2 regions of the Halobacillus sp. KGW1 genome follow, and region 2 is predicted to be linked to the other one. Evidence: riboswitches for the same ligand, from Rfam matches in the RefSeq annotation. Region 2 holds a riboswitch; the other holds the start of a gene.
What was found. Region 2 has a riboswitch for lysine ahead of AXG56_RS09290 (Na+/H+ antiporter NhaC family protein). Riboswitches for the same ligand answer to the same signal wherever they lie in the genome.
Positions count from the first base shown of each region.

Region 1: it holds a riboswitch for lysine, as region 2 does, so the genes downstream of both, dapA (4-hydroxy-tetrahydrodipicolinate synthase) here and AXG56_RS09290 (Na+/H+ antiporter NhaC family protein) in region 2, are expected to answer to the same signal.

Region 1 is NZ_LSOC01000003.1:978,418-994,423, reverse strand. Features, by position in the region: gene AXG56_RS13890 (HAMP domain-containing sensor histidine kinase) at 1-429, opposite strand, end outside; gene AXG56_RS13885 (response regulator transcription factor) at 426-1,112, opposite strand; gene AXG56_RS13880 (branched-chain amino acid aminotransferase) at 1,291-2,355, shown strand; gene dapA (4-hydroxy-tetrahydrodipicolinate synthase) at 2,817-3,710, opposite strand; lysine riboswitch at 3,840-4,017, opposite strand; gene AXG56_RS13865 (methyl-accepting chemotaxis protein) at 4,241-5,920, shown strand; gene AXG56_RS13860 (response regulator transcription factor) at 5,985-6,593, opposite strand; gene AXG56_RS13855 (sensor histidine kinase) at 6,590-7,726, opposite strand; gene AXG56_RS13850 (fatty acid desaturase) at 7,810-8,856, opposite strand; gene AXG56_RS13845 (proline dehydrogenase family protein) at 9,181-10,098, shown strand; gene pruA (L-glutamate gamma-semialdehyde dehydrogenase) at 10,131-11,678, shown strand; gene AXG56_RS13835 (CdaR family transcriptional regulator) at 11,822-13,129, shown strand; gene AXG56_RS13830 (antibiotic biosynthesis monooxygenase) at 13,140-13,436, shown strand; gene AXG56_RS13825 (MDR family MFS transporter) at 13,512-14,912, opposite strand; gene AXG56_RS13820 (dicarboxylate/amino acid:cation symporter) at 15,299-16,006, opposite strand, start outside.
Region 2 is NZ_LSOC01000003.1:45,008-61,013, forward strand. Features, by position in the region: gene AXG56_RS09220 (YuzB family protein) at 1-121, opposite strand, end outside; gene AXG56_RS09225 (YuzD family protein) at 191-520, opposite strand; gene AXG56_RS09230 (NifU family protein) at 684-905, shown strand; gene AXG56_RS09235 (D-glycerate dehydrogenase) at 953-1,918, opposite strand; gene AXG56_RS09240 (phosphatidylglycerophosphatase A) at 2,086-2,592, shown strand; gene AXG56_RS09245 (hypothetical protein) at 2,722-4,275, shown strand; gene AXG56_RS09250 (TIGR01457 family HAD-type hydrolase) at 4,323-5,093, opposite strand; gene AXG56_RS09255 (DUF86 domain-containing protein) at 5,117-5,557, opposite strand; gene AXG56_RS09260 (DUF3055 domain-containing protein) at 5,716-5,982, shown strand; gene AXG56_RS09265 (hypothetical protein) at 6,035-6,313, shown strand; gene AXG56_RS09270 (YutD family protein) at 6,364-6,639, opposite strand; gene AXG56_RS09275 (YhcN/YlaJ family sporulation lipoprotein) at 6,780-7,409, shown strand; gene AXG56_RS09280 (M23 family metallopeptidase) at 7,477-8,412, shown strand; gene AXG56_RS19145 (methionine/alanine import family NSS transporter small subunit) at 8,453-8,557, opposite strand; gene AXG56_RS09285 (sodium-dependent transporter) at 8,559-10,088, opposite strand; gene AXG56_RS09290 (Na+/H+ antiporter NhaC family protein) at 10,415-11,971, opposite strand; lysine riboswitch at 12,106-12,289, opposite strand; gene yunB (sporulation protein YunB) at 12,344-13,111, opposite strand; gene AXG56_RS09300 (bifunctional UDP-sugar hydrolase/5'-nucleotidase) at 13,170-14,570, opposite strand; gene AXG56_RS09305 (sulfite exporter TauE/SafE family protein) at 14,578-15,390, opposite strand; gene AXG56_RS09310 (hypothetical protein) at 15,552-15,863, opposite strand.

The DNA.
Region 1 (16,006 bases), 930 kb from region 2:
GTAATCTTCGATCTTATCAAACAGGAGGTGCATCGCACTCATCGGCGTCTTCACTTCGTGGATCCAGGAGAGCAGCTGGTCCTTCTCTTCTTCCAATCGGTGCTGGTTATCGGCAAGCTCCTGTTTCAAGCGTTCCATATGGTCTGTGACGTTGTCGTCGATGATCCGTTCAAACGGACTGTCCCCTTCCGGAAAAGTCGAAAGATCCAAGTCCCGGTCCCGTTCCTGCATTTGACGGTAGAAGCGGGTTTCCTTCTGGTACCGGATGAATAAAAACAGCGCAATTAATAGGAAGGACAGAAAGTTGTAGTACAGAACGGAGGTGACCGGGATTGTCGGATCGATGGCACCAACGAGAGCTGCCAGCACCTGCAGACCGAAAAGAAAGGCGATCCAAGCAAGGCGTTCTTTCAGAAATGCCCCGATCATTGCGAAGCCTCCTTCGCCACATAGCCTTGTCCGACCTTCGTCTCAATCGCATCTCCCAAGTCGATTTCAGCGAGTTTCTTGCGCAGCCTGTTGACGTTGACGGTCAGGGTATTGTCGCTGACGAACCGTTCATCCTCCCACAAACGCTGGATCAGCTCTTCCCGGCTGACAATCTTGCTTTTTTTATCCACCAGCTGCTTCAAAATAAGGATTTCGTTCTTCGTCAAATCGATCGATCCTTTTTCATTGGACACGCGGTTGCGGTCATAGTCAATGGTGGCTCCCTGCCAAGTCTTCCACTCATTCGTTTCCGTATTGTAGTTGTAGACGCGTCGCAGAATCGCCTGGATCTTCGCAATCAGCACATCGAAGTGAAACGGCTTCTGGACGAAATCGTCGGCACCCAGGTTCATCGACATCACCATGTCCGTCGGATGGTCTCTCGAGGACAGGAAGATGATCGGTACGTTCGAGTGGGCACGGATCATCCGGCACCAATGGAAGCCGTCGAACTTCGGCAGCTGGATATCAATGAGCACAAGATCGGGATTTACATCGGTGAACCGGTTCATCACCTGTTGGAAGTCATCGATCCCATATACTTCATACGACCATTGCGACAGTCGTTCCTCCATTTCCTGGAACAACGTCCGGTCGTCTTCAATCAACAATAATTTAAACAAAAAAGACACCACGCTTTCCGTATATTGCCTTTTTCCAGTATACCATGATGCTCCATGCATCGTATTTCGATTATTCAAGCAAATTCTCTTTAAAATTGTCGGAAGTGGGCGTACAATGGATAGTATTATTTGAAAAACGGCCCCGGCCGGCGATTACATAAATAAAGGAGTCCTGACAATGGCATTGAGCATCATTCAAAGCGAAACGAAGAAGAAGAAACCGGAATCGAAAGAGATCCCTTTCGGCAGAACGTTCACAGACCATATGTTTGTGATGGATTATGAAGCGGATAAAGGCTGGCACGAGCCCCGCATCGTCCCTTATGAGCCGCTGACACTCGACCCGGCAGCGATGATTTTCCATTACGGGCAGACGGTTTTCGAAGGGATGAAGGCTTATCGTACGGATGATGACCGCGTCCTGCTTTTCCGTCCGGAGAAGAACTTCGAACGCTTGAACTTGTCCAGTGAGCGCTTGAGCATTCCGGCGATTGATGAAGACGAAGTGCTGGGTTATCTGAAGGAGCTTGTGGAGCTGGAGAAAGACTGGGTTCCATCCTTTGAAGGGACGTCGCTGTACATCCGTCCGTTTATCATTTCGACAGAAGCGAACCTCGCCGTTGCGCCGTCGAAATCCTACAAGCTGATGATCATCCTCTCTCCAGTCGGCCCGTATTTCTCCGGCGGTTTGAAGCCTGTCACGATCAACGTCGAGAATGAATTCACCCGTGCGGTCAAAGGCGGCACCGGCATGGCGAAGACAGCAGGGAACTATTCCTCCGGCTATCAGGCCCAGGCGAAGGCGGTCGAGGAAGGCAACAACGATGTGCTTTGGCTTGATGGTGTGGAGAAACGCTACATCGAAGAAGTCGGCAGCATGAACATTTTCTTCAAAGTGGACGGAGAAGTCGTCACACCTGCCTTGAGCGGCAGTATCCTGAAGGGGATCACGCGCGCATCGATCCTGGAGCTTTTGGAGAAGTGGGGCATCCCGGTCACCGAGCGCCGAATTGCGATCGAAGAGCTGTATGAATGGTACGAACAGGGGAAAGTGGAGGAAGCGTTCGGAACAGGAACGGCTGCCGTCATCTCTCCTGTCGGGGAATTGAACTGGCTCGGTAAGAAAATGGTCATCAATGATCATGAAATCGGCGAGCTGTCCCAGAAGCTGTATGACACGATCACCGGAATCCAGCGCGGCCGCAAGGAAGATACGGAAGGCTGGACGGTCACGATCGACTGAAAAGACCCTCCGGCTTCGTTTGAATAGTATGCATAGAAGAGAGCCTCCCAATGGTGTGGAAGGCTCTCTTTTTGTTGGAGGAGGGACAGGAAGGGGAAAGCTGCTCTTCCGGCGACTCCCCTGTTGCTATGTTTCCCTTTTCTTTTGGATTGGACGAGTAACTTACTCTGTAACCCCAGCCATAAAAGCACAGAAGGCAGCAAGGTAACGAATAAAGGGTAGTTCGGTCCTTGCCAGCCTAAGATGTACAAAAAAGGTAATTTAAAAATAAAAGAAGCAACACCCATGAAAGACTGCATCTCATTGTGGAAGGACTGACTATACTCAATGGTCCTATCCACCCCGCTCTGATCATTCTTAATTTTTATCCCGTACGCTGCTAAACGGATCATCACCTATTTTAATGGGTTAAAAAAGAGGAAGGCGTGCTCCTATCCAGAGAGCACGCCTTCCTTTATTCTTTATGATGCCATTCGTTCGTCTTGTCTGATCGTGCTTACTATATCCAAAACACGCTTGCTTTCTTCCTGCGTCAAAGGCAGCAGAGGCAGGCGGACGCCTCCGACCTGGACGCCGAGAGCGTTCAGGGCTGCTTTCACCGGTGATGGACTCGGTGCGGAGAAGATGGCGTGCATGACCGGGAGCAGCTTCTGGTGAAGCGTTGCTGCGAAGGCGCCGTCTCCTTCACGGTAGCTTTGGATCATCTGCTGCATTTCTTTTCCGATGACGTGGGAGGAGACGGAGACGATACCTGTCCCACCGATGGCAACGAACGGCAGCGTGTTGCCGTCTTCTCCGCTGTAGACGGAGAAGTCCTCCGGCGTTTCGCGGATGATGGTCGTCGCCGCATCGAGATCGCCGCTCGCTTCTTTAACGGAAACGATGTTGTCGATCTTAGATAAGCGGATGATCGTTTCCGGTTCCATGTTGACGACGCTTCTTCCCGGAATGTTATAAAGCATGACCGGGAGGGAAGTCGCTTCAGCGATGGTGCGGAAATGCTGATACATCCCCTCCTGAGACGGTTTGTTGTAGTAAGGGACGACGAGCATGACGGCATCCACGCCGGTCTGTTCTGCTTCCTTCGTCAGCTCAATAGATGCTCGTGTGTTGTTGGATCCTGTTCCTGCGATGACCGGAACACGTCCGTCGACGACTTCCACAGTGAAGCGGAACAGGGACAGCTTCTCCTCTTTCGTAAGCGTCGGAGATTCTCCGGTCGTTCCTGCGATGACCAACGCATCCGAACCGTTGTCGATCAAATGGTCAATCAAAGCACGTGTCGCTTCATAATCAATATTCTCATCGTTGTCGAACGGGGTTACCATTGCTGTTAATACTTGGCCGAAATTCATAACCTCACACCCTTTAGTAAGTTTTTTTAAATACAGACCGAGGCATCAGGACCATTCAGCGCAGTAAATAAACAAAAACGGCAGCAACGAGGGAATCGCTGCTGCCGTAGAAACTTTGTATCCGTTCCTGCGTAAGATAGCCCTCCATATAGTCTCCTATATGACAGTCCTGCACTTCTTCAGTATCAGAACCAGCTTCAGGAAGATGAGATTCGAGAAGCTTCGGCAATTTCCCCTTTCCGCATCGATCGTCAGAGCTCATTCTCCTCCGTATGCGTACTGATGTCATTGCACCTCTATCCTTACTCCAAATAAAATTTGAAATAAGAAAATATTTAGTTAGCTTGATCGTAACAAAAATTGTCCTCAAATACAACACGAACGATGAAAATTCCAAATCTTCGACAATGTTTTTGCACATTGGCTTATGCCGACCTGCGCATGGGAGAGGAGGAACTACATAAAGAGGTCCATCAACCCGATATAAAAGATAGATAACTATAACAAAAAAAGGGGACCTGGTTTCAACGATGAAAAGTATAAGAGGAAAGATTTTGACGGCCTTCTCTGTGGTCATTTTATTGACGGTTTTGCTCGCGAGTTTCAACTATTTCGCTACTTCAAGGACGAACGAGAATACGAAGGGGATCGTCGACCGTGAACTGCCGCTGTTGATCCTCGATGAGAAGCTCGCCTATAACTTATCACAGAAGGTAGCTGCAGCCCGTGGGTATGTACTCTTTAACGATGACGCATACAGGGAAACCTTTGAAGCGTATTCGGAAGACAGCATGAAGATGCAGAAGGATCTCCTGGACCGGACGGACTCCGATGACATCAGGAAGCTTGTCACGGACAGTATTGAATGGGAAGGGACTGTGCGGACAGAGGTGTTTGAACGGTTTGACGACGGTCGGGAAGAGGAAGCCCTGAAAGCGCTCGAAGATACGGTTACTCCGGTAAGTAATGAATTGATAACCATCTATGAAGAAGCCTCTATTCGTAGAGAAGGAGAAATCCAGGAGATGGGATCTAACGTGTTGGAAAGCGGCGCGGCTATGATGTTCTGGGGATTGATTATCTCTGCGGCAGTCATCCTGGTCGGACTCCTTTTCGCATGGATGATGGCGAATAACCTCTCCAGGCCGATCAAACGTGTGGCAGAACGGATGCGTCACCTTACGGGCGGCGACATCAGTAAAGGGGATCTGGAAGTGAAGAGCAAGGATGAGATCGGGGCGCTTGCCGGTGCGATGAATACGATGCAGGCGGCCTTGAAGGAAGTGATCGAATCGGTTTCCCTGACCTCCGACCGTGTCACGGTGCAAAGCAGGGAGCTTGATCAGGCATCGGAAGAAGTGAGGGAAGGAAGCGTGCAGATCGCCTCGACGATGCAGGAAATGTCTTCCGGAGCAGAGTCCCAGGCGGACGGTGCTTCCAGTCTGGCGGAACAGATGCGCACCTTCACAGATAAAATTGCGGTTGCGGATGCGAACGGCGGGCACGTGTCGCATTCGTCTTCTCAAGTACTCGAGCTTGCAGAAGGAGGTCGGGAGCAGATGAAGGCAGCGATCGGCCAGATGCACAGGATCGATACGATTGTGAAGGATTCGGTCGAGAAAGTGAAAGGCCTCGATAGGCAGTCTCGGGAAATTTCCAAGCTTGTCCAGGTCATTGAAGCGATTGCGTCTCAGACGAACCTGCTGTCGTTGAATGCGGCGATTGAAGCCGCCCGTGCGGGTGAGCACGGAAGAGGCTTTGCCGTCGTTGCGGATGAGGTGAGAAAACTTGCAGAGCAGGTCACTGCTTCTGTCGGTGATATTACCGATATCGTGGAAGGCATTCAGACGGAATCCGGGCAGGTCGTCCAATCCTTGGAAGAAGGATATACCGAAGTGGGCCGGGGGTCTATCGAGATGGAGGCAAGTGGAGAGACGTTCGATACGATCCATCATTCCGTTTCGGACATGGTAGCTAAAATCCAGGAGATTTCTGCCCACCTTCGCGAAATTGCCGGCGCAGGACAAGATATGAACCGTTCCATCGAAGAAATCGCTTCGATTACAGAAGAGTCGGCGGCGGGGGTCGAACAGGCAGCTGCTTCGGCCCAGCAGTCGAGCGGATCGATGGAGGAAGTGTCTCGAAGTGCCGCCGAATTGTCGGAGCTGGCAGGAGAACTGAATCGTCATGTCCGCCGTTTCAAACTATAAGAAAACACCAAAGAACAGCCGGTCCTGCGAGTATAAGCAGGACCGGCTGTTTTTTTTAGGGGAATCATTTCGACCGTTTGTACCAGCCCTTTTCTTTAAAACGAGAGATCGCTTCGATTCGGTTGGTTACTTCCAGCTTTTCCAGAATGACAGATATGTAGTTGCGGACAGTCCCTGGTGTGATGAACAGCTCTTTAGAGATATCCTTCGTATTTTTTCCATCTGCCATCAGCTGAATGACTTCCTGTTCCCGTTCGGTGAGCGGATTGGGTTCGGTGAAGGCAAGATCAACCAGCTCCGGGTCGAAGATGCGCTGGCCGTTCATGATCTTACGGATGGCCGTTGCCAGTTCCTCACTCGGACTGTCTTTGAGCAGATACCCGCTGACTCCCGCTTTTCTTGCCCGTTCGAAGTAACCGGGGCGGGCGAACGTCGTCAGGATGATGACTTTGCATGTTTCCTCTTGAATTTCTTCGGCGGCATCCAGGCCGTCTTTCACCGGCATTTCAATATCCATGATGCAGATGTCCGGCTTTTCTTCACGGACAAGGTTGACTGCTTCCTGACCGTTTCCCGCCTGACCGACGACTTCCATCCCTTCTTCTAAATCCAGCAGGGCGCCCAGCGCGCCCAGCAGCATACGCTGGTCTTCTGCAATGACGATCCGTATCATGCCGGACCCTCCTTTTTCTTGTTTTTTATCACATTCGGTACGTGAAAGAGCAGCTTGGTTCCTTCTTCGGAACGGATTTCCAGCCTTCCGTTAACGAATTCCAGCCGTTCGCGCATTCCCTGTAAGCCGTGTCCCTGGAAAGGTTCCAGCGTCTCCGGAATCCCTTTCCCATCGTCGGCAATCGTGACGAGAATTTCATTTGGTGAGGGATGGATCGTAATATGGCAGGTGGAAGCTTCGCTGTGCTTGACTACATTCGTCGCTGCTTCCTTCAGGCACATACTGAGTACGTTCTCAACAAGCAGCGGGGTGTTCTTAAGCACCGGATCTCCTTCGTAGGAAAACGTCATTTCCGCTGCCTCGATAATCTGACGGACGCGGACGAGTTCATCCTCAAGCTTCGTCCCTCTCATATTCGATACCATTTCCCTTACTTCCTTCAACGCATTGCGTGAGGTCATCCGGATATCATCGATTTCCTGCTTGGCTCGATTCGGCTGCATGTCCATCAGCTTCCGGGCGAGGTCACTTTTCAAGCCGATCATCGACAGCTTCTGTCCGAGGGTATCATGAAGGTCCCGCGCAATCCGCTCTCTTTCTTCTATGACCATCAGCTGGGAAATCCGTTCATTGGCATCCTGCAGTTCGCCTTCCAGCTTCTGCTGCTGGTTCCGGTAGCGGACAGTGAAGGGGAGCAGGATCACACCGATGACGGTGATGATAATGAACGGCAGGTTCGGAAATACCGAATCAAGCTGATGGATGAAAGTGACGGTGATGGCGATCAACGTCGTTGCCAGGTGGACAATATAGAGAGAAAGAAACCCACCCAGGCTCTTAATGTTCCCGATGAAGAAAGCGAGGAACAGGGCGAAATAGATGTATCCGAACGAAATGGTCATCAAAAGACTGATCACCATTTCGATACTCACCCACAGATATACGAATCCGCTCTTGGAGATGAAGGACAGACGATACGCAAGGAAGAAGAGCAGCGTCATTAAAATGCCGAACATCATTTCATACATCGAAGAGGAGCGGAAAATGAAGAAGAACGGCAGGACGCAGAAGATAATCCAGACATAAATGCTGAGTCCTGTGTTCTTCGGAATGATATGGTACCAGTTCTGCATGGCGGCGGCCTCCTTGTTTCTCTCACTTAAGCATAAAGGAAAATAAAGAAAAAACCCATTCAAAGGAATGGGTTTTGGTGGAATTACTGGTCTTCCTGGAACCTTGGACGGCTTTGGACACGTCGCTGCTTTTTCTCCAGTAACGGTTTCACTTCTTTGAAGGAAATGAATGTCTTGTTTTCCGTGTCATACAGGCGGAAGCGGATCGATTCAAGGCTCGTCTTCAGCGTGATGGTCGTTGCGTGCTGAAGGGGAGGCGTCTCTTCGTGTGCCTTCTCCAGGGCGTAGTTCGGTACCCGCGGGCTCAAGTGGTGGACGTGGTGGAAACCGATGTTTCCGGACACCCATTGAAGCAACTTCGGAAGCTTATAATAAGAGCTTCCATCGACCGCTGCTTTAACGAAGTCCCACTCCGATTCATCTTCAAAATAGGAATCCTCGAACTGGTGCTGGACGTAAAACAACCAGATTCCGAGAACACCGGATACGTAAAGGATCGGCAGCTGGATGATCAGGAATGCCTGCCAGCCGATCGCCCAGATAAGAAGGGAGTAGATGGCGACGACCGCCACGTTGGTAATGTACGTATTCCAACGTTCTCTGCGCTTTGCACCTTTGCGGTTGAAGCGGTTGGAGATAAGGAACAAGTAAATCGGTCCGAGTCCGAACATGACGATCGGGTTGCGGTACAGACGGTAAGCGAGACGCTCTTTGAAACTCGCGTTCACATACTCATCGACCGTCATCACCCAGATGTCACCGGTACCACGTTTATCAAGATTACCGCTCGTCGCATGGTGGATCGAGTGGCTCCGTTTCCATTTTTCGAAAGGGAAGAGCGTCAAAATACCCGAGATCGTTCCAATGACACGGTTGGCCTTCTGACTTTTCAGGAAGGATTGGTGCGTGCAGTCATGGAAAATGATGAAGACCCGGATCACGAAACCTCCGGCGATCATGGCGATTGGAATGGCGAGCCATACAGATAAAGCCATGCTGGCGTAAGCCAAATACCACAGCAGGATAAATGGAATCAGTGTATTGATCAGCTGGCGGACGCCGGCGGCTGTATCCGGTTTCGCATATGCGGAAACACTTTTCTTCAACTCTCTTTGTTTGGCGCTGTTCATAGGTTTTTCTCCTCTTTGATTGGTCGTTATCCCCATCATAAGAGATAAGAGGACCGACGATAAGACACAAACGTCAGGACTTACCCATGACACTTATCATGGGTCGGTAAGAGAAAGCGGATATTCCCATTATATGGGTGGTGAAAACACCTTTCGACACTTTTGTGCTGAAACAATAAAAAGGCGGGGGTATCTTTGTGTTTCGACCACGTTGTCAAATGTAAGCGTTATTCGTTACAATTTTCTTAACAATTAAACATTTCCGAGTTACACCGGATAAAGCTTGTATGGATCGATAGAGAATGATGAAAGGGTGTGGGGATCTTGGAAGCCATCAGTAAGAATTTCTTCTTATACCTTTCCAACAATAAGATGTTAGATCGGATGGCCAAGCGCTTCGGCACAAGATTCGGAGCGGACAAGATAGTCGGGGGAGAAACATTCCCTCAGGCAATACCGCTGATCAAGCAATTGAATGAGGAGGGACTCGTGGTAACCGTCGATCACCTTGGTGAATTCGTCGACTGTGAGTCTGAATCGAGGGACCGGGCCGGAGAATGCATCCGCAGTATTCAGCAGATCGCTGCCCATCAACTTCAATCGGAAGTGTCCTTGAAGCTGACCTCCCTCGGGCTTGATATCAGCCATGAGCTTGTGATGGAGAATATGGAACTGATCCTGAAGGAAGCGGAGAAGCACGGTATCACCGTGACGATTGATATGGAGGATTCCTCCAGGTGCGGAGCGACGCTGGACATATACAAAGCGCTGAAGAAAGACTACCCGAACCTCGGAACTGTCGTTCAATCCTATCTGTACCGCTCCGATCAGGACTTGGATGATCTCAATGAATACGATCCATACCTGCGCCTCGTCAAAGGGGCTTACAAGGAATCCGGCAAAGTAGCTTTCCCGGAGAAGAAGCTCGTCGATGATAACCTCAAGCATTTGATCAGAAAGAACTTGTTAAACGGCAACTATACGGCCATTGCAAGCCATGACGATGCGATTGTCGCTTATACGAAGCAGCTCGTGAAGGAGCATGACATTCCGAACGACCGTTTCGAATTCCAAATGCTTTACGGCATGCGGACACAAATGCAGGCAGACCTTCTGAAAGAGGGATATAAAGTCCGTGTGTATATGCCGTACGGGGAAGATTGGTACGGCTACTTCATGAGACGCCTGGCGGAGAGACCGGCTAACATCGCCTTCGCCATGAAAGGGATTTTCAGCAAATAAACTATTTATTATACAGAGAGGGGAATTTACCTATGGTCCAGCCATATAAGCACGAACCATTCACAGATTTTACAGTAGAAGAGAACAAGAAAGCTTTCGAAGAAGCACTGAAGCAGGTGAAGGAAGAGCTTGGTCAGCATCATGACCTTCTCATCAATGGAGAACGCGTGCACACGGATCAGCATATTACGTCCATTAACCCGGCGGATACGAAGCAGGTTGTCGGAACGGTATCGAAAGCGAATGCGGAACTTGCAGAGAAAGCAGTGCAGGCAGCAGCGGACGCTTTTGAAGATTGGCGCAAATGGGATCCACGTGCCCGTGCAGAGCTGCTTTTCCGCGCTGCGCACATCATCCGCCGCCGCAAGCATGAATTCTCCGCTTACCTTGTGTACGAAGTAGGGAAGCCTTGGAAAGAGGCGGATGCGGATACAGCGGAAGCTATCGACTTTCTTGAATATTATGCTCGTCAGATGATTGAACTGAAAGAAGGGAAACCGGTGGAAAGCCGTCCGGGTGAACAGAACCGTTATGTGTACACACCGACAGGCGTAGCCGTCGTCATTCCACCATGGAACCTGGCATTCGCTATCATGGCCGGTACCGCTGTCGCACCGCTTGTGACAGGAAGCACGGTTGTCATGAAGCCGGCCAGCAACAGTCCGGTCGTTGCAGCCAAATTCGTTGAAGTGCTGGAAGAAGCCGGTCTTCCGAAAGGCGTCTTGAACTTCGTCCCTGGAAGCGGCGGCGAAGTAGGCGATTACCTCGTCGATCATCCGAAAACAGCCCTTATTTCCTTCACCGGCTCCCGTGATGTCGGTCTTCGCATCATCAAACGCGCGGCCGAGGTGAAGGAAGGGCAGAATCATATCAAACAGGTGATCGCGGAAATGGGCGGGAAGGATACCGTCGTTGTCGATGAATCAGCGAACATTGAAACAGCCGTCGATGCGATCATCACTTCTGCTTTCGGTTTCTCCGGTCAGAAATGCTCCTCCGGTTCCCGTGTCGTGGCACACGAAGCGGTTTACGATGAAGTGTTGGAGAAAGTGAAAGAGCGTGCCGAACAGTTGACCGTCGGAAATGCCTCCGAAGAGAACGTGTATATGGGGCCTGTCGTCGACAAGGGGGCTTATGACAAGATCATGAGCTACATGGAAATTGGGAAAGAAGAAGGCCGCCTTGTCACTGGTGGAAAAGGTGATGACTCCAAAGGGTATTTCATCAAGCCGACGGTATTTGCAGACCTTGCGCCGGATTCCCGTATGCAGCAGGAGGAAATCTTCGGGCCGGTCGTTTGTTTCACGAAGGCGAAGAACTTCGATGAAGCGATCGATATCGCCAACAATACGGAATATGGACTGACTGGTGCGGTCATTTCCGATGACCGTGATCACCTGGAAAAAGCGAAGTATGATTTCCATGTCGGAAACCTTTACTTCAACCGCAGCTGTACAGGAGCCATTGTCGGCTACCAGCCGTTCGGCGGCTTCAAAATGTCCGGAACCGACTCTAAAGCCGGCGGACCGGATTATCTGGCGCTGCACATGCAGGCGAAGACGATCTCGGAAACGTTCTAAAAACGTATTCGAAAATGTCATCTACTCCTTACAACAAACCAAAGCTCTCCCGGAATGGGGGAGCTTTTTTCATAACCGGCGGGTTTTCTCCGGTACAATTGCTTTTTCTTTCCAACCACAACGGATATAATGGAGGGTAACGCATGACATTCAACCTACTTGGAAAGGTAAGGATTCCTATGGAAGTGAAAGAGTTGATCCTTCAGGCAGAAGATATCCATAAAGCGACAGAATTGATCAGTTCGAAACTGAAGAAACCGGTCATCATTGAAAATAAGAATTTTGAACTCGTGTCCTACAGCTCTGCTTTCGATGACTTCGATCAAACCCAGCAGAAAACGATTTTGTCCAAGAAATGTCCGATCTTCATCATCGACCGCTTGAAGAAGGAAGGGATCGTCCAGCGTCTCGATCAACAGCCGGATGCGATCCGTATTTCTCCAATCGAGGACCTCGGCTTCCAGCAGCGGGTCGTCATCGCTGCCAAGCATCTAGGCCATACGCTCGGCTATGTGTGGATTCAGGAGTCGGATCATTCTCTGGAGGAAACGGATTTACATTTCTTGGAGGAAATTACGCCCCATTTAGGGAAATTAATATATGATCAGTTCATGAAGGTGAATGCCAAGGAAGGACGGAAGGAGGAACTGCTCTGGCAGCTGCTGCAGCATGAGTACGGCAGCGAGCGTCAGTTCCGTCACGATGCTTCCTTAGCGATGCTTCAGGTTCCTGACAGGTTTTCGGTGGTTGTCTTCTCTGTGACCGCTCCCCAGTACAAATACATGCTGGATGAGCTGGAGACAACAGTCAACCGTTTCCGTGCCGATAAACAGCTCTACTATTTGAAGACGGAATTCCAGATCATTATTATGATCGAAGGCCGTGTGAAGGACCGCTTCTCTTCTCGTAACATCGCGCGGGATCTGATCGAAGAAGTGAAGCGCGAGACGGGCGAAGAGGAATTTTACCATTTCCTCATCGGAGTCGGTAAAGAATACACGACGCTGATTCATATGCGAAAGAGCTTCCTGGAGGCATTGGAAGTGATCGAGACGGCAAGTTTCATCAACCCCCGTCCTGAATCCATGCCGAGGGAATTCGCCCGTCTGGGGATTTACCGCTACCTTGCCGCTTTATATGAGAAAAACAGTTCGGAAGACTATTATAGTGAAGATCTGCTTCTTCTCATCAAGAATGATACCGAGAAACAGACGGAACTCCTGCTTACTTTGGAAGCGTACCTTGCGAATAACGGGAAGGGTAAACAGACCGCGCAGGAACTGTTCATTCACCCGAACACGCTCAATTACCGAATCAAACAAATCCAGGAATTGACGAACATCGATTTTTCAGATTTTAACAGCAAAGCCTATTTGTATACGGAGTTATTGCTATTAAATAACGTAGATAATTACTACCAGCGCTACAAATCAGCCCTTCAGAAGGGATAGGAGGAAGTCGATGATCACAGAGGCGGTCATGCTGCACGTGGAAAAAGGAAGAGAACAGGAATATGAAGAAGCGTTCCGGGAAGCATCGACGTACATTTCATCCATGGACGGGTACATATCCCACGAGCTTAAGCGGTGCTTGGAAGTCGATGGTAAGTATTTAATGCTGATCTATTGGCAGACGCTCGAAGACCATACCATCGGTTTCCGCGAATCGGACGAATATAAAGAATGGTCGAGGCTGCTCCATCCTTTCTATGATCCACATCCGACTGTCGAACATTTTGAGAAAGTCGATCTCGGTTAAGCTTCTATGCAAAAAAAATCCGAACGAATTCCCTTTCTGTTTAGAGAAAGAGAATCGTTCGGATTTTTTCGTTTTTTAGGTGCTGTACTCTTGGCTGGGCTGGGAATTGGTAAGGAAAATGGACATGACCAATCCAAGAATGGCGAAAATACCTGCGACGATGAAGGATACGTTGACACCGTGGATCAAACCGATCAGACCTTCCGACGGTTCGGCCTGACTCGTCATGACAGATACGAGAAGTGCCGTACCGACGGCCCCGGCCACTTGGCGCATCGTGTTGTTCATCGCTGTACCGTGCGGCATCAAATGTTCCGGCAGCTGGTTGAGTCCTGCCGTTGTGACAGGCATCATGACCATGGCGATACCGAACATACGGAAACAGTTGACGATCGCCAGGTACGTGAACGTTGTTTGCGGCGTAAGATCGGTGAACAGGAACGTGGAGCCGGTAACGAGCACGAGTCCGATGATGGCGAGCCATTTGGCACCGAATTTATCAAAAAGACGTCCCGTGATCGGGTTCATGATCCCCATGAGTACCGCTCCAGGAAGCAGCATCAAACCGGATTCAAAGGCAGTGAATCCGAGCATGTTCTGCATCATGATTGGTAGAATGACGGCACCGCCGATCATGGCGATGAAGGCAATCATTCCGATAGCTGTCGTTAAGGTGAACATTTTGTATTTGAAAATCCGGAATTCCAGAATTGGTTTCTCCAATTTCAGCTGTCTCGTAATGAACAGGAACAGCGTAACCGCTCCGACACCGAGGGAAATCATTACTTCCCCGCTGAAGAAGCTGTTATTACCGGCGACACTGAATCCATACAGAATCCCGCCGAAACCGAAGGTAGACAGGATGATGGAGATCGGGTCCACTTTCGGAAAGGTCTGTTTGGTTACGTTCTTCAATATGAAGTAAGCGACAATAATATCTGCGATGGCGATCGGCAATATGATGAAGAACAGACTTCTCCAAGGGAATTGCTCGACGACCCATCCGGACAATGTCGGACCGATGGCCGGTGCAAAAGCGATGACGAGTCCGAACATTCCCATTGCTGCACCGCGTTTTTCTATAGGGAAAATCAGGAACAGGATGGTCTGCATCAACGGCAGGATGATCCCCGCCCCGGCAGCTTGAAGGACACGTCCGGCCATCAGTAAGGAGAAGTTCGGTGCGATCCCACAAACGAGCGTACCCGCAGCGAACAATCCGACGGCGGTCAGGAATAAACTTCTTGTCGTAAAACGTTCAATTAAAAAGGCGGTGATCGGAATCATAATTCCATTCACCAGCATAAATATCGACTGCAGCCATTGGGCTGTATTGGCGTCCAATTGAAGATCTTCCATGATCTTCGGCAAGGCCGTTGCAAGTAAGGTTTGGTTCAAAATCGCAACGAACGCCCCCGAGATGAGCACGATCATCAAGGGGACGCGATTAATGGACTTTCTTTCTTCGTCTGTCATCTTACCCCTTCTTTCTTTTGGTGCTTAGCTAAATACTTAGGTGACTAACGATTAATGATAGCATATATTCCATTGGAATTGCATTCTTAATGTTTTTTCCCACAAAAATTCCTTAGAATGCTAACCATTCGACTGCAAAAAGAAAAGAAAGCCGCGTAATACAGCTTTCTAATTGAAATTTTCATCGGGTAGAGGAACGGGCTGCGGGAAATGGGGCGCTTTCCGCGGGGTGGCCGGTGAGCCTCCTCATCGCTGTTGCTTTTCCGGGGTCTCACCTGTGCCACACTTCCCGCAGGAGTCTGCCCCTTTTCCCTCCGCCCTTTACCATAATGATCGCTCTACCGGTTAGTGGCGTTTGCATAGAAAAGCGCTTTTGTTCTTCTATATTACCGATTTGTTTTCTTCTCTGATTTATTGATAACGGTCGTTCCGACGAGGTCGCCGGTGACGTTAAGGGCGGTTGCCCCCATTCCGACAAAGACATCCACCGCTGTAAGCAGCGCGACAGCTTCCATAGGAAGTCCGACTTGCGAGAAGACGGTTGCGATCATGATGATTCCGGCTCCCGGAACTCCGGCTGTACCGACAGAAGCGAGGGTACCAACAAGGACGACCTGAAGCATATCCGTGAAACTCAACGGATCATTGATGACGTTCGCTGCAAATACAGCAGATACAGCAATCCGGATGGCTGCTCCGTCCATATTGATCGTTGCCCCGAGCGGAAGGCTGAACCCGTACAGGCTTTTGTTTAAGCCGAGGTTTTTAGCTGCATTCAGTGTCAGCGGCAGCGTCCCGGAGCTTGACTGTGTGACGAATGCGGTGATCATCGGTGTCCGTGCTTCCCGGAAGAAAGCGGACGGCTTCCGCTTGGTAATCAGCAGGATACCGACATAGATCAGCAGCTGGACAAACAGGCCGACATAAAGGACAAGAATGAAATTTCCAAGCGACAGCAGCGTGTCTTTGCCTTCTGTTCCGACAATTTCAGCAACAATCGCGAAGATTCCGACGGGTACGTACTGCAATATTCCCTTCATGACCGTCAGCGTCGCTTCATTCAAGCCTTCAATCACTTGATACGTACTGTCACC
Region 2 (16,006 bases):
CGCAATTTCTTAAACAACCATATTCAAGAACATCCAGATCTGGATCTTTCTCAAGCTCAGCCATCGCCTGCTGGGAACCATTAGCTAAATTATTGATACAAAACTCTACAGTCGGATTCATCCGCATCACCTCTTTATATGGATGAAACCCTATATGTGCTTTAGTTTACCATAAAACAGGGATTTCGTGTCAGGTAGAGGAAGGCTCTGCAATCCCATGACTTTCCAGGGCCTTATAAATCGGCTTCAACCGGGGACTTCCCTCTCCAACGATTTCTTCTTCCACGAGGACGAGCGGATAAAAAAGTTCATCCGACTGCAGCTGTTCCAGCAGTGTGTCATCCGCATCCGGCTGGTCATCCCTGTTGATATCGAAATAAGAATAGCTGATTGCTGCTTTCTCTCCATACTTCCGTGCAATCGCTGCCTGGATCCACTCATACGTTTCCTTAGAACCGGGTGCATTCACACAACTCGCACATCTGACATCCGATCCGTACACTGTTACTTTTACCCCCATTGTATCCCACCCCTTGAAATTGATACTTTTATTTTATTTTACAAAAGAATTGAAAAAAGATAAAATGATAATAGTTCTCATTATAAAAATGGACTTAACGACGCAACCATAGATTTTTTGCTGCTTTCGTTTTATACTATTACTTAGAAAGGGGAAGATGAAGATGCATGAACAAGTACAGGAAGTACTCAATAAACTTCGCCCATTTTTACTTCGTGACGGTGGGGACGTAGAGCTTGTAGATGTGGAAGACGGCATCGTACGCCTTCGCCTGATGGGCGCCTGCGGGAACTGCCCGAGCTCAACCATCACGTTGAAAGCTGGTATCGAGCGTGCGCTTGCACAAGAAATCCCTGGCATTTACGAAGTAGAACAAGTTTTCTGATCAAACCATTAGAAAACCGCACACCTTTATGAGGGTGTGCGGTTTTTTTATTGGACAGGGCTGATCAGTGTTTCTCCCCGGAAATGGCGGCAGATATTGTCTAAACACAGCCTCATCATTGCATAGCGCGTTTCTTTAGACGCTGAGCCGATGTGTGGAAGGCAGACAACCTGCGGCAGCTGAAGGAGGGGGTGATCTTTTGAAATCGGCTCGTTTTCAAACACATCCAGTCCTGCAGCCGCAATTTCTCCTTCTTTAATTGCATGTTCCAGTGCTTTTTCATCAACGACTGCTCCACGTGAAGCATTAATGAAAATCGCATCATCCTTCATCATGGCAAAAGCTTGTTTATCAAATAATCGATGGGTTTCTTCTGTCAAAGGGGTCAGACAAACAACGAAGTCGGAACGACGCAGAAGGTCATCAAAATCCACATAAACTGCACCGAGTTCTTCTTCCGCTTTCCTGTTTCTCGAACGATTGTGGTACAAAATATCCATCTCAAAACCAGTGGCACGCTTCGCTACCGTTTCACCGATTCTCCCCATCCCGACAATTCCTATTGTCTTATGGTGAATATCGTGGCCTGCCAGCAGCAATGGGGACCAGTGCTGCCACTTCCCTTCTTTTATGTACGTATCTGCTTCGACGATCCTCCGTGCCGTAGCTGTCAGCAGGGAGAATGTCAAATCTGCGGTCGTATCAGACAGGACATCCGGAGTATTCGTTACCGCTACGCCGTGCTCCTGTGTACTTTTCAAGTCGATGTTATCATAACCGACGGCCAAGTTAGCGACAATCTTGAGACTCTCCGCCTCCTTCAAAAGTGCTTCATCAATGGACTCCGACAACATCGTCACAAGACCGTCCGATTGACGGACCTTTTCTATTAAAAGCTCCCTGTCCACCGCTTCCTCCGCTTCCGGCCACATCTCGATATCCAGTTCATTTCGATACGGCTCCACAACTTCTTCCGGTAAAGCCCTTGTAATATAAACTTTTGGTTTCCCCATTAGTCCCACTCCTTCCCTGTTAATTATCAGTGTATCACAAAGGATTGGAAGGACTCTGCATCTCTGACTGAATTCTCTGATATAATAAGGATATAACCATCCGTTTGTGCCATATTCATGACGGGTATCGAAACAGGCAATGATATGAGGAGTAGGAGGGTTTCTTTATGACAAATAACAAGAAAATATCCAATCTCGAGAAAACAGCACGGGAATGGCTCAACGATCGCGGAGTATCCATTGATGATATCGCTGAGCTCGTCCACTACCTTCAGTCGAAATATCACGAAAAACTGACGATGGATGAATGCCGATACAACGTTAACAAAGTGTTGACGAAGCGCGAGGTTCAAAACGCGATTATTACCGGGATACAATTGGATATGTTAGCAGAAAAGAAAATGCTGGAAGAACCGCTGCAATCTACTATTGAAGTGGATGAGAGCCTGTACGGCATTGATGAAATCATCGCTTTCTCCATTGTAAACGTATACGGTTCCATAGGTTTTACGAACTACGGGTATATCGATAAACAAAAGCCTGGTATTCTTCAGAAGTTAAATGATAAATCGACTGGTGAGTGCCATACTTTCTTAGACGATATTGTCGGGGCTATAGCAGCCGCTGCTTCAAGCAGGCTCGCTCACAGCATCGCAGGCGATCCAGAAGACTAACTAATTTTCTTAAAAACTGTGCCGAGCGCACAGTTTTTTTATTATTCTGAAACTTATTAACTATTATATCCGTACATATGTTATAGTGAATTCCGTATTATGGAAAATAAAGAAAGGAGAAAGGACCAGATGAAACAGAAAATAGTATGGATTGTGCCGGCCCTTCTTGTGCTGTTAGGAATCGTTTTGCTCTTTGTCCGTAATTTTGAGGATGTGACCGAACCACCGGACTCGGATTGGAGCCGACCACTGGAATTAGGGGAAACGGTGACTTCCGACTCTCCGGCTGTGTCGTCGGCGACGAATGGTGCGAAGATCGCATACTTGACGGAAGAAGGCGTGAAACAAACAGGTTATGACCAAGAGTACTCCAGCACAGAGGAAACAAACATTGATATTCCTGTTGATAAGTTCACTTCCATTGCTACACCAGGAAATCAACTCGTTTATTCCGACTATCATCAGTTATTTACCGAAAAAAAGGAAAAGATATCCGACCTGGATACCTTTCTCCCTTTACAGAACGAAGTTATATTTACAAAAGGGACAGATGTGTATGTGTATGAAGAGGATGGCAGCCTTACTTCTATATTGACACTGCCTGATGAGAAAGCGGAAGTACTTACATATGAGAACCACGATGGCACTTACCTGGCCACCCGAATAACGGAATCGTCAGGAAATCACCTGACATTCTACCACCTGAAGGATGGTACACTGGAAAAAGTGCGGGAAGCGGACATTCCCTTGCAGAGCGGGGAAGAATTGAAAGAGATGCATTTTGCAGCTGCGGAGAACGACATACGACTGATTCAGTCTACATTACAGAAACAGTCGATGACGGGTAAGAAGAAGCAGCTGCATTATTATGCTGCCTTCCCGGCAGAAGAAGAGGCGTCGGCACCGAAAATGAGCCGTGTTACTTTTTCAGATCCCGTAACAGGAAAATCATTAGAGGAATTATCAGATATAGAACTTACGGTACGCGGAGACAAATCTCTTCTTTTATTCAAAGCTCTCGGCAAAACTGACACGATGTTTAACAAGGAGACCCAATTTAATATTTATCAGGCGCAGGTGAAAGAAAAGGGTGTGAACAGAGTAACGCGTATCAGTAATACTCCCAGCCCTTCTCTCACTCCTCAATGGATCGATTCTCATTCCATCATCTGGTTGGATAAAAAGGGAGATCATTATGAGGTCCTTCTTGCTTCCGACGAGAAAGCAGTTATAAGTAAAACCGATGGAATTTCCAGCGGGAATTTGCTTCAGGCAGGAGGGAAAACCGCCGGCATGCTTTCATTTGGAATGCTTATTGTTCCTATTTCTTTAGTTTGGATCATCTGGCCTTTAGTCTTTCTGACCATTTTAATGTTTACGAAAACGAAAGCCATGGATGAAGACAGAGCATGGGTGTTTTATACAGGCGCTGTCATCTACCTCGCCGCCGTCTTCTTATTCAAGGGCCCCGTCTTTTCGGAACAATTGTTGGCGCGCACCCCGGATTATTTGAATTTCTCCGGAAGTACTTTTATATACCTTTTGGCATTCGCCTTAATCGCTTATGTGTTGGTCCGTGCATTCCACCGTGTCAAAGACTGGTCCCCATTTATACAACTCTCTTATTTCATCGGTGTGCATGTTGCTTTTATAACCGTATTCTTTGGCCCCTACCTCCTATAAAGAAAGAGCGCTTGGATTAGTTAATCCAGGCGCTCTTTCCTGTCCATTCAACCTTTCATCCATTCATACAAGTCCCGGCACTTATAGGTCGGTGCAGGATCCGTTTGTTTCAACTCATCAAAAGAACTGACTCCTGTCTCCACCATCAATGTGTCGATCCCTGCACGAATACCTGCAAGAATATCGGTGTTATAATTATCCCCCACCATGAGGACTTCGTCTTTCCCAAATCCAATCCGCTTTAGAGCCCGATCCATGATCAATGATTCCGGTTTTCCTACAAATACCGGGTCCACCCCTGTACTAACCGCGACAACAGATGTAAGTGCGCCGTTTCCCGGAAGCATCCCTCGTTCGGTCGGAATAGCGATATCTCCGTTGGTACTGATCAATTTCGCTCCATTTCGAACTTCCAAGCATGCCCTTGCCAGCTTTTCATATGTAATCTCCCGGTCAATGCCGATAACTACATAATCCGAGCGGCTTTCCACTCTGGTCAATCCTTCCCGATCAAGGGCATCCAGCAGCCCGTCTTCTCCGATCACAAAAACACGGGCTTGGTGATTCTCGCTTTTGATGTATTCCGCTGTGGCAATACTGCTCGTGTACACTTGATCAGGGTTTGCCGGTATTCCTAAATCCGTCAATTTAGCGGCGACCTGTTCCACCCTTTTAGAAGAATTGTTGGTCAGAAAGAGGAAGGGGCGTTCCTTGTCAACCAACGCTTGAACAAATTCCCCGGCGCCGTCTATTTTGTCCGTTCCTTTGTACATCGTCCCATCCAAATCAATTAAATACGCTTTATAATCCCTGTACATGTTGATAACACCTCATCCCTGAATCAATCGTTATTCGTAAATGTGGATACAGGGCCAAGCTCTGTATCTAGATAGCTCCTGACCTTTTCAGGAAAAGAAAGAATGACTGCTTTATACTGATTCCATATTCCGCTGATTTCTTGATGATCAACAGCTGTGTATTCCTGAACAATCATTTTCCTCAAACCGATGAACGCCTTATAGGCTTCCTCTTCCCCCTTTGGAAGCACTTGTTCATCGGTCAGTATGTCAATGATATCTTCGTAACTGCCCGGATCCCGCATGATAAAGCCGTCGATCATCATATTTCCCACATCCAGAATAGCTTCAATAGTTACATGAGTGGTTCTCTCCAATAATAGACGGTCTGAGAACGTTTCATAGCGGTTCTCCGTCACCTCTTGCAGCACCGTATTCATATAATTTAAAATTTCTTCTAATTTTTTTCTGTCGACGAAATACATGTTCCTACCTCCCGTGTATTTTTCTTTGTTAAGAATAACATAAATTGCTATCCGATCCCTCTCCCAGCCATGGAAACCGCGCATATTTTCCGACATCCCGGGCATACTTATGTGGACGAATATACCAGCCGCCGACATAGGACAGGAGGTGATCATTCATGGCGGAACGGCCACTTTTAGAGGATTTCACACAAGACACCAGCACCCGGTTTGTCTCCTTCACCGCAGGCAGCCATCGTTTTGAGCTTGCCTTAATGAAAGCAGACTGCTTCGATAACCAGACTATGGTCATCAACCTGCCCAAAAACCGTCAGGCTCTGCTCGATTTAGAAAATATAAACAGGGCCGGACACTTAGAGCATATGTTTCAGCTGAGTACGATGGAAGCAGAAGAGCTTCGAACCTATCTCCCCGACTTACTATGAAAGAATAAGAAACCTCCAACGGGCGAAACTATTCCTGAAGGAGGTTTTTTAAATGCCCGAAGATAAATATTCCGACTTCGCTAATGTGGAAGCACAACGGAACTACCTTGTTCCAGAACAGCTGCCGGAAGGACCCTATGGTGCTCCAAGAAACAAATATGAGCCCGTTTCCAACGAAAAAAGCTCCCCTTGGACAGATAAGCAAAGGTACTATAGTGCGTTCAATTATGAATTTAAGGCTTTACACCAGGATCTGCCGCGCCAGGAAGCCGGCGCCCACCCTACTCATGACGAAAAGGACCAGGATGTAAAGCCGTCAGAGGAACAATAAAATATTGCCCAGGTAATAAAAAACCGGCGTGCTTTTCTTCAGCACGTCGGTTATTGTCGTATCCGCTTTAGAACAAAATAGGAACAGCCGAAATTACAGTATTCATATAGATAATCCTCTAACGTACTAATTTTGGTATCAAAGCTGGCCTTTGAATTCTGGTCATCATAAAAGCCTTTAAGGCGAAGCTGTCCGTAACCCCAGTCCCCTACGATAAAGTCATACTTATTAAGAATATCACTGTAGCGGCTTTCCACTTCTTCCTGCTGAAACCCTTCCTGATGGTCTTCAAGCAGGTCGTACGTCTTCCCGTTTAATTCAACCATATCATCACCTCTATCTTCTATAAGTGTACCACACTTCCGTATATGGACGGAATTGCCGCTTTTCAAAAACCGTATGATTCTTCTAATAAAAGTCCAACCTAACCATACCGTCACCGACTAACGAATAAGGAGGAAATACTTTGAATAAGCGATGGAGTACTGTATGTTTGACCGGCCTCCTTGCACTGACAATGGCAGGGTGCCAGGAAACAGATGAATCAGCTAAACAAAATAAACGAGCCGATGATCCCCTAAACGGAAATGCTATGGACGGCTACAATGAAGATGGATCGGACGGGCAGGTAGGTTATGTCCGCTTCAATCAGACGCAGATGGAACGGGATGACGAAGAACACCATGAAATCAAAGTGAACCGCGAAGAAATGGCAGACATGATTTCCCGCATGATTTTACGATATGACAATTTTGACGATGTAGCGACTGTCGTAACCGATAATGAGGTGCTTGTCGCTTACAGTAAAGCAGACGATACGGATCGAGAGACGGCAGCAGATATGGTTCAAAAGACCGCCTATTCGCTTGTGCCGAGCTTCTACCACGTCTATGTGTCCGACAATCCAGCTTCTTTTGGAGACATTCAAAGTTTGAGCACATCGACCGTATACGACGAAAACTATAATGAGAATATCGACAGTATCATTAAAAAAATGAAAAAAGCACCCCAAGGTAAAGTGAAGCAGGATGACCCGAGACAACCGGATGTAGGTCCGAACATGAACACAAAAGAAGAAACAGGCATGGAGAACTGATATTTCCAAACATAACATTCTCCTGACTGCCTCATGCTAAAGGTATTAAAAAGTTGTAGGTGAGTATATGATATACTTCAGGCTCTTATTAAGCGTCGTTGTGGCTGGCGCCTTACTTTTTCCGTCACCGACATACGCCGATAAAGAAAGTGATGACCGGATGGCCTTGTATAAGAAGACAGCTGCCCTTACTGACATTCCTTGGGAATATTTAGCAGCTATCGATCAATACGAAAGACAGGTCAACGGGGACCCCGAGAAAGACAGGGTTACCGCTATAAAACCGGATCCAATGTTCTGGACAGGGACCAATGGAGAGATGCCTGCCGACTTGTTTCCCGAAGGCTGGGGCTCTGACGGAAATGGAGACGGTAAAGTGGAAATAGATCAGGATGATGATCTGCTATGGTCCATTGCCGATTACGTCAAATCATATGGAACAACAGAAGAAGATATAAAAATTGCCCTATGGGATTACTACCAGCGTGACCTGACTGTGCAAACGATTATGAACACCGCCCAAGTTTTCCGAAACTTCGGAACCGTTCATTTAAAGAACAGGGATTTTCCACTTCCGTTGGAGGCAAACTTCAGCTATCGCAGTACTTGGGGGGACGCACGCGGCTTTGGTGGCCGCAGAGTTCATGAAGGTACCGATATCTTTGCCAATTACGGAGTGCCTGTGAAATCGACCACCTATGGTGTGGTTGAAATGAAAGGCTGGAACAAGTTCGGCGGTTGGAGAATCGGCATCAGGGACATTTACAATATTTACCACTATTACGCACATCTTCAAAATTTTGCAGAGGATATAAAAGTGGGAGACGTCGTAAAACCTGGTGACGTTATTGGTGCCGTGGGTGCTTCCGGCTATGGACCGCCCGGTACTTCCGGAAAATTTCCACCGCATCTCCATTATGGCATGTATCAGGATAATGGGAAAAATGAATGGTCCTTCGACCCAACTCCTTATTTAAAACGATGGGAACAGATGGTCGATTAAAAAACCGCCGCACATGATTGTGCGGCGGTTTTTCTGCTTTTTATTGTTGTTTGGATTTGCGAACTGCATTCGTTATGCTCGCTGCAAGTCCACCCCATATGACAACGATGCCGATAATCATCATAGCTATTGCACTACCTGTCATATCAGCTTACCTCCTTTTTTACTTCTTCCAATGAGTTCGTATGCCAGCGTTTGAATGTCATAAGGAAACCTGCGACTAAAGCAAACGCCGCGACGAACCAGCCGCCGTATAAAATGAAGGTATCCGTATATCCTTCATAGTTCCCTGTCGGCGTATCGAATGCACGCTCCAGATTGGTTCTGAAAAGATCGAACATCATGTAACCAAGGACAACAGGTGTGACCAGTCCTAAACAGACTTTCCACCAGCCGCCAAGACGGATATCAGAAATGGCATTGGCATGGTTTTGGAAGTCGTTCAACTTACGAAGGAACCAGGCGATCACAACGACTTCGACAAGACCGACGAAGGCGACCCCAAACTGGTTGATGAAGTAATCTGCTGCGTCCAGGAAGAATAGTCCTCCTTGGGTAGCAAAGAGCAGCGATATGATGGCAGAGATCCCGCCACCGATTCCAACAGCAGCTTTTCTTGATATACCAAACTTCTCCTGAATACCCGCTACGTATGTTTCGGAAATGGAGATTAGAGAAGACAACCCGGCAAGAACTAAGGACAGGAAGAACAGGACTCCAAAAAGTCCATTCAAAGCGGGAAACTCATTGATGATCTGCGGGAATACGACGAATGCAAGACCAACCCCGCCGCTCACAACCTCTTCCACCGGGACATTACTTTGTGAAGCCATGAATCCTAAAGCTCCGAAAACCCCGATACCGGCTAACAACTCAAAGCTCGAGTTACTGAATCCTGTAATAAATGCGTTGTTCGTAATATCCGATTTCTTCGGAAGATAGCTGGAATAAGTAATCATAATGGCAAATGCAATGGAAAGACTGAAGAAGATCTGACCGTAAGCAGCTACCCAAACCGAACCGTTCATGATTGTTTCAAAATTCGGAGCAAAGAATGTCTGTAGACCTTCCGCGGCTCCTGGAAGTGTGACCGCGCGGATGACAATGATCAGGAAAAGAATAACAAGCGTTGGAATGAAAATCTTGTTCGCTGTTTCGATTCCTTTTTTGACACCTGCGAACAGTACACCAAGGGTAATGATCCATACAAGTACGAGCGGAATTAAAACGCCCGGGACAAGGCTGCCTGTCTGCCCTGGAGTAATGGATGATAATTGCAGGTAATCACTAAATAAGAACGTTTCTGTATCGGATCCCCAAGAAAGATTTAAGGAAAAGACACTGTAGGACATTGCCCACGCAATGATGACAGAGTAATAAGTAGAAATGACGAATGCCACCAATACAGCCCACCAGCCGAGCCATTCTGTTTTGCGGCTCATTTTGAAGAAGGATAGTGGAGCAGATCCACGGTACTTGTGACCGATGGTAAACTCCATGATCAGCAACGGTATCCCTGCTGTCAAAAGAGCGAATAGATAAGGAATGAAAAATGCTCCTCCTCCATTCTCATAAGCTACAGATGGAAACCTCCATATGTTCCCAAGACCAATAGCCGAACCGACAGCAGCCAGAATGAACCCAGCCCTCGTACCCCATTGTGCACGATTCTCCATGTGAAAGACCTCCCTGTTTTGAACACGTTTATAAATTTTATGAAAGAATAGTGTTCAAAATTTTTATTTTTTTCTGATTATTTCTGTTTAAATTATAACCACCGCGCTACGGCTTGTCAAAATAATTTTATAATTTTCAGATAATAACAGAGGAGGTAGTCTCAGGAGGATGTTCCATAGGTTAATCTTCCTACCTTTATATGGAGGGATTTACATTTTTAATAATATCCAGTCATCCTCTTATGTCTATCGGCCCTATTCATCCATCACACCAAAGGCTTAAAAAAAGAACAGGGATGGCGTCATCCCTGTTCCTCTTATACAACTTACTCTGGTTCAATTTTCGGATTTACTTTATGAATGATCATGGCAATGACAGCTACTATAGCCATAGCGAGTAGCAGCGGAATCCAAACCTGTCCGGTAAACCCAAGGACAAGATACCCGACTGTCGCCCCTAAGGCTGCGAGCAGCGCATATGGAAGCTGGGTCATGACGTGATCGATATGATTGGAACCTGCCCCGGTAGAAGAAAGAATGGTCGTATCTGAGATCGGTGAACAGTGGTCACCGAAAACGGAGCCGGCAAGAACCGCGGACAAGGCCGGTAGAATCATGGACGGATCGGTAACAGCTGCTATTTCTCCTGCGATCGGTAGCATGATACCGAACGTTCCCCAAGATGTACCGGTAGACAGCGCCATAAAGCCGGACAATAAGAAGATGATTAAAGGCAGGTAAGCAATATCAATGCTTGCCTCTGTAAATTGATTTGCCAAAAACTCTCCTGTTTGAAGCTGGCTGATGACATCCCCGATCATCCAGGCGAAGACCAGGATATAGATAGCCGGAAGCATAGCTTTGAGTCCTTCTGTAAATACGTGGCCAAGCCCTGATTTCGGTTTAGGCTGGCTGATGTAAAGACCGCCTGCAACCAATACAGAGACCAGACCTCCGGTGAACAGGGAAATGTTTACATTCGTATTAGCAAAAGCATCAAGCAGTGTGGCGCTTCCCTCTGTTGCCTGAATACCTGTGTAGAACATCATGGCTACCGTACCGACGACAAGCGCAACAATCGGCAGAATCAAGTGCGAAATCTTCCCATTATTGTGCTCTTCGAATTCGTCATTCAGGTCTCCTGGAATGTCACCCTTTTCCGGATTCGTGAGCTCTCCTGTCTTCTGCGCACGGATTTCGTGACTGCGCATCGGCCCGAAATCAAGGCGCATATAAATTGTCAGGAATACGAGAAGTAAAGCTGCGAAAACGTATAAGTTCGCTGGTATCATCAAAACAAACGCTTCAAAAGCACCATATTCGGTAATTTCATTTGCCGCAAGGATACTACCGATGGTACCGATGATATATGCTCCCCAGCTGGATATGGGAGAAATAACCGTGATTGGTGCAGAAGTCGAATCGATATAATAGGCCAGTTTTGCTCTTGAGACGCGGTACCTGTCCGTCACCGGTTTTGCCACCTGCCCGACAGCAAGTGCATTGAAGTAATCATCAATGAAAATAACAATTCCGAGCAGAGCAGGTACGAGTGTAGCACCCTGACGTGTACGGATCCGCTTCACCGCCCACTTTCCGAATGCCTTGCTGCCTCCGGAGGCTGTCATAAATGCAGTGGTAACTCCTAGTAAAAGTAAAAAAGACAGCAGGTAAATATTACCTGAATTAAGTGCACCTTCACTGTAGAAAATAGTGGAAAAGATGGACCAAATCAAGCCGATACCGGCTCCGATGTCCATTTGTGTAAGCATGAATGCTCCGACAATGATCCCTATACCAAGGGATAGGATGACTTTCCTTGTAACAAGGACAAGGATAAGCATAAGTATAGCTGGAATTAATGAATAGATCGTTCCTTCCATGTGGTTCCCCTCCGTTAATCTAATGGTGTAACGGGATTTGGAAGGCTACTGTGGATTAAAATTGAGGAATAAAAAAAGACAATGATAGAAAATAATCTACCACTGCCTCAGCGGCAATTGGATTATCCTCCATTTCGATCAGTAGCGCTCCATGCACCCAAAAAGCATGCATGACAGTGTATCTCCTGTTCAGATGTACACCAGCGTTAAACAGCCCGACTCGCTGTCTTACACTTCGGCAGACACCCCCTTCACCAATGATCCTCGCTTGTCATACTCCCATTGACTACTCATGATGTCTGCGCCTCTACCTCACCGATCTGATAAGGTCACGCATATTCAGTTCTTAGCCATTCTACCAGTAGACATGCATTATTGCAAGGGATCCATTGGATAGGAAAAAGATGGGTCCTGACCGTCTACACCGCTGTAGAAATTGGGAACCTTTCCTAAAATAGTCGCCGTATCTATCGGAATATCGTTCTTTACGACCGTTGTCTCCGTAGAGAACGGGATAACGATTCGGAGACTTACTTCAAAATGGATGGAAATCTCAAACAAGGCGGCGTTCAAACCATATTCTGTAATTTTACTTTTCACCTGAGACTGAACGTCGCCGATCACCCTGAGTTGCACGGGAACTTTCGGGCCAAGGTTTGCAAGCAGACTGTTTCCTGTGGCAAGCCCTACCGGCACTTCAATCAAAGTGGCCGGCTGCTCCCCTAACTCCTCTGCCGTCATATTCGGATCGATGGACGGCTCGAGTGAGGTATCCTCCATCGGTAACTCTCCAAGCTCCATCCGCTTCAGGAAATTCTGCACCCGAATCGTGGTGTCACGCAGAGCACGGTTTACCATGACGGAATTCCATCCCATATAAACGACGTTTCCCTGGTTATCCTGCTCCATTTTCACAAGATCATTGAACTGAAGGTCTTCGGCTATTTGTTTACTGACCGCCTCATTGATTGCATCCCTCGCCAGCTGCTGCGCCTTCGTCTCAGCAATATCTACAAGTGCGGGCGTGACTCCCCTGTTTATAAACCATAGGCTTAGGGCTGTGAATACAGCGAAAAACAGTAGACTGATGACGACCCGTTTTCCGATCGACGACCCGCCCGTCACTCTTTTCTTAGACATGAAACAACCCTCCTCACCTATCTATATGTAGGCGAGAAGGGTTTTATTTGAATAATTCTCACGGACTCCCGTATGTCTGAAGCGCTTCAGACAGCAGATCACGCAGCAGTTCCGGCATATAATACTTTTTCTCTGAGGCATAGGCGATCTCAGGAAAGAATCGACCGAAAGTAAACGTATCCGCTGTAGCGAAACGATAGACTTTATCAGGATCAAGCGGACGGCCGTCGAAAGTAACATCCGTCACCTGAAGCTCCCCGTTGGACGCCTTCCGTACATTAATGTCCACTCCGGAAAAGACCATTTTCCCGATTACCTCTCCACGGAAGCCCAGACCTTTCAATTTGGTTTCCATCAATTCTTTCGTATGGGCAGCCCGGATCACTTCCATTATTTTATCGCCCTCAAGCTCGACCCTGCAGGGATTCATCGGGTGTGGGCAGATGCGGTGGACCTCTTCGTACGTGATTTCCCCCGCCGGTAAATGATCAAGAAGGACCCCCGCATTTAACATCGCGATATCGGATGATGTCCACTCCCTTAATTGGTCCGTAAGACTTGTCATTAATTCATTATCCTTGAACCATGTGATGTGAAGAGGCTCTCTCAACCTTGTAACAGGTGTGTTTAAGTGATCCAACGCTTCTTTTCTTATACGAAGCAGATCATCCGTTGTCTGTTTGTCCTTGCCTAAATGCTCCGTCGGAACGGCATAGGCTTCTTTATTTACAAGCGTATGGGTATCATTGTCCCATTCAATCATCACTTCACCAAGATGCGTTCCGTGCTTTCCTACGGCCGTTAATAATGATCCGTCCACGATCTCGCCTGTCTTGAACAAGTGATGGGTATGTCCGCCGATAATGACATCGATGGAGGAATAGCGCCTGGCGATCTCTTCGTCGTCATGGATGCCGAGATGCGATAACAATACAATGATATCTGCTTCCCGCTCCACTTCCGGAAGCAGGCTGTCCAGTATGTCATAAGGAGATTCGACATCCCAGCCTAACTGTTGATAAAACGGACGGAAAGGAGCAGTCAGTCCAATAACACCGATTTTCGTCCCTTGTTTAGACGTCTCAATTTTATAATTTTGGAGCCATGTAGGAGCCTCTTGATGATGACAAACGAGGTTGGCACACACGACACCGAAGTCTGCTTCGTCATACAAAGAATGAAGATCTTCCTTAGCCAAGGTAATTCCTTCGTTATTTCCCAAGGTAGCGACATCATATGCAGCGCGATTCATAAGCTCCACGTTCCCTTTCCCCATTAACCCTTCCGTAATCGGGTGGAAACGGTCTACGTGATCCCCGTTGTCAAACAACCAGTAATCTTCCTTCCTTCTGTCATGCTTCTCTTTTTTTTCTTGAAAATAGCCGACGATCTGCGGCCAATTTTCAAAATGGCTGTGCAGATCGCTTGTATAGTAGAAATACAATCTCTCTTTATTCATCGTATCCTCACCCTATTCCTTGCCAGATTAAGCGGATGCCGATCAAAATCAAAAGGATCCGCAAGAACCATTCGACCGCCTGTCCACGCAGTTTACGGTTCATCCAAGCACCGAGCGTGCCACCTATATATGCCCCAGGGATGAACCACAGCGTATGAGCCCACTCTACATGCCCGAGAGCAATATGAGTGGCAGAGCTGGATATACTAGCAAAAAAGATCATGAACATGGATGTAGCCGTGGCTATATGTGCCGGCAAGCCGAGCAGCAGGATCATTGCAGGTACCATAAGCGACCCCCCGCCGATACCAAGCAGTCCGGACAATAGTCCGACGGCGAACGATAAGACCAGCCCAAACATGACGGGCATCTGATACGTATAGGTTTCTCCATCCACGACTTTCTCTCTTTGAATACCTGTTGTAAATAGTGGATTATCAGGCCGTCGTCTTGGAATAAAGAACAAAAGCGAAACGGCAATCATAATCACGCCGAAAAACAGCGAGAATCCATCTGATTCAAAAAATTGATTCAGCCACGATCCGACTATACCACCGGGAATGCTTCCATAAAGGAAAATGACGCCGATTTTCTTATCGACGCGCTTGTGTTTAATATAGGAGATGGCGGATGCCATCCCGGTAAAGATCATCACGACGAGCGATATACCAACGATCGACTGCGGAGTGACCCAGTCAAAAGACGCATAGTGATCGCCGAGGAACAATAACGCGGGCACCAGAATGACGCCGCCGCCAAGTCCAGCGACGCTCCCGATAATTGCTGTCACTAAACCAATGAAGAACATAATCAGAAACATGGTAACCTTCCTTAACCTTTGATAGATACTATTATAGTATCACGTTTTGTATTCATAAAACATGACGCCTGCTTGATTCGTTATGAGGGTTTACCTTGATGTTATAAAATAACTTTAATGATTAATGGTCACACAATAATTTAGGTTAACTCATATTATTGTTACACCATGCTTCTCAATTTATTATGTAATTCATTTTTATCAAGATTTATTACATTGTCATCTTCCTTTAAAACTTGACTTCTTAATAGAAAATCAATATCCTCAATATATTTCTTAACTTCAGATTGCTTTATACTTAGTTGAATTTCGATTTCTTGATTTAAATCATGTTCATTCTTATATAAAGTTATCGCTTCTGATATAACTTCTATATTTTTTTTATTTTGGAAAAATGCTAGTTGCCTGACCATTTCAAAATCTTCAGGATAGATTCTAACTGATTTATATGTTTGACTTTCTTTTAGACTCATATTACACCTCTTCAATTTTTACAAATACACTACTATGAACGAAATCTTCAAATTACATTTTTTACCAACTGTTGAAAATTATTTAAACAACAAAAATAGCGGAGTCAGCCTAAATAAGACGAGACTCCGCTATTATACTAAAT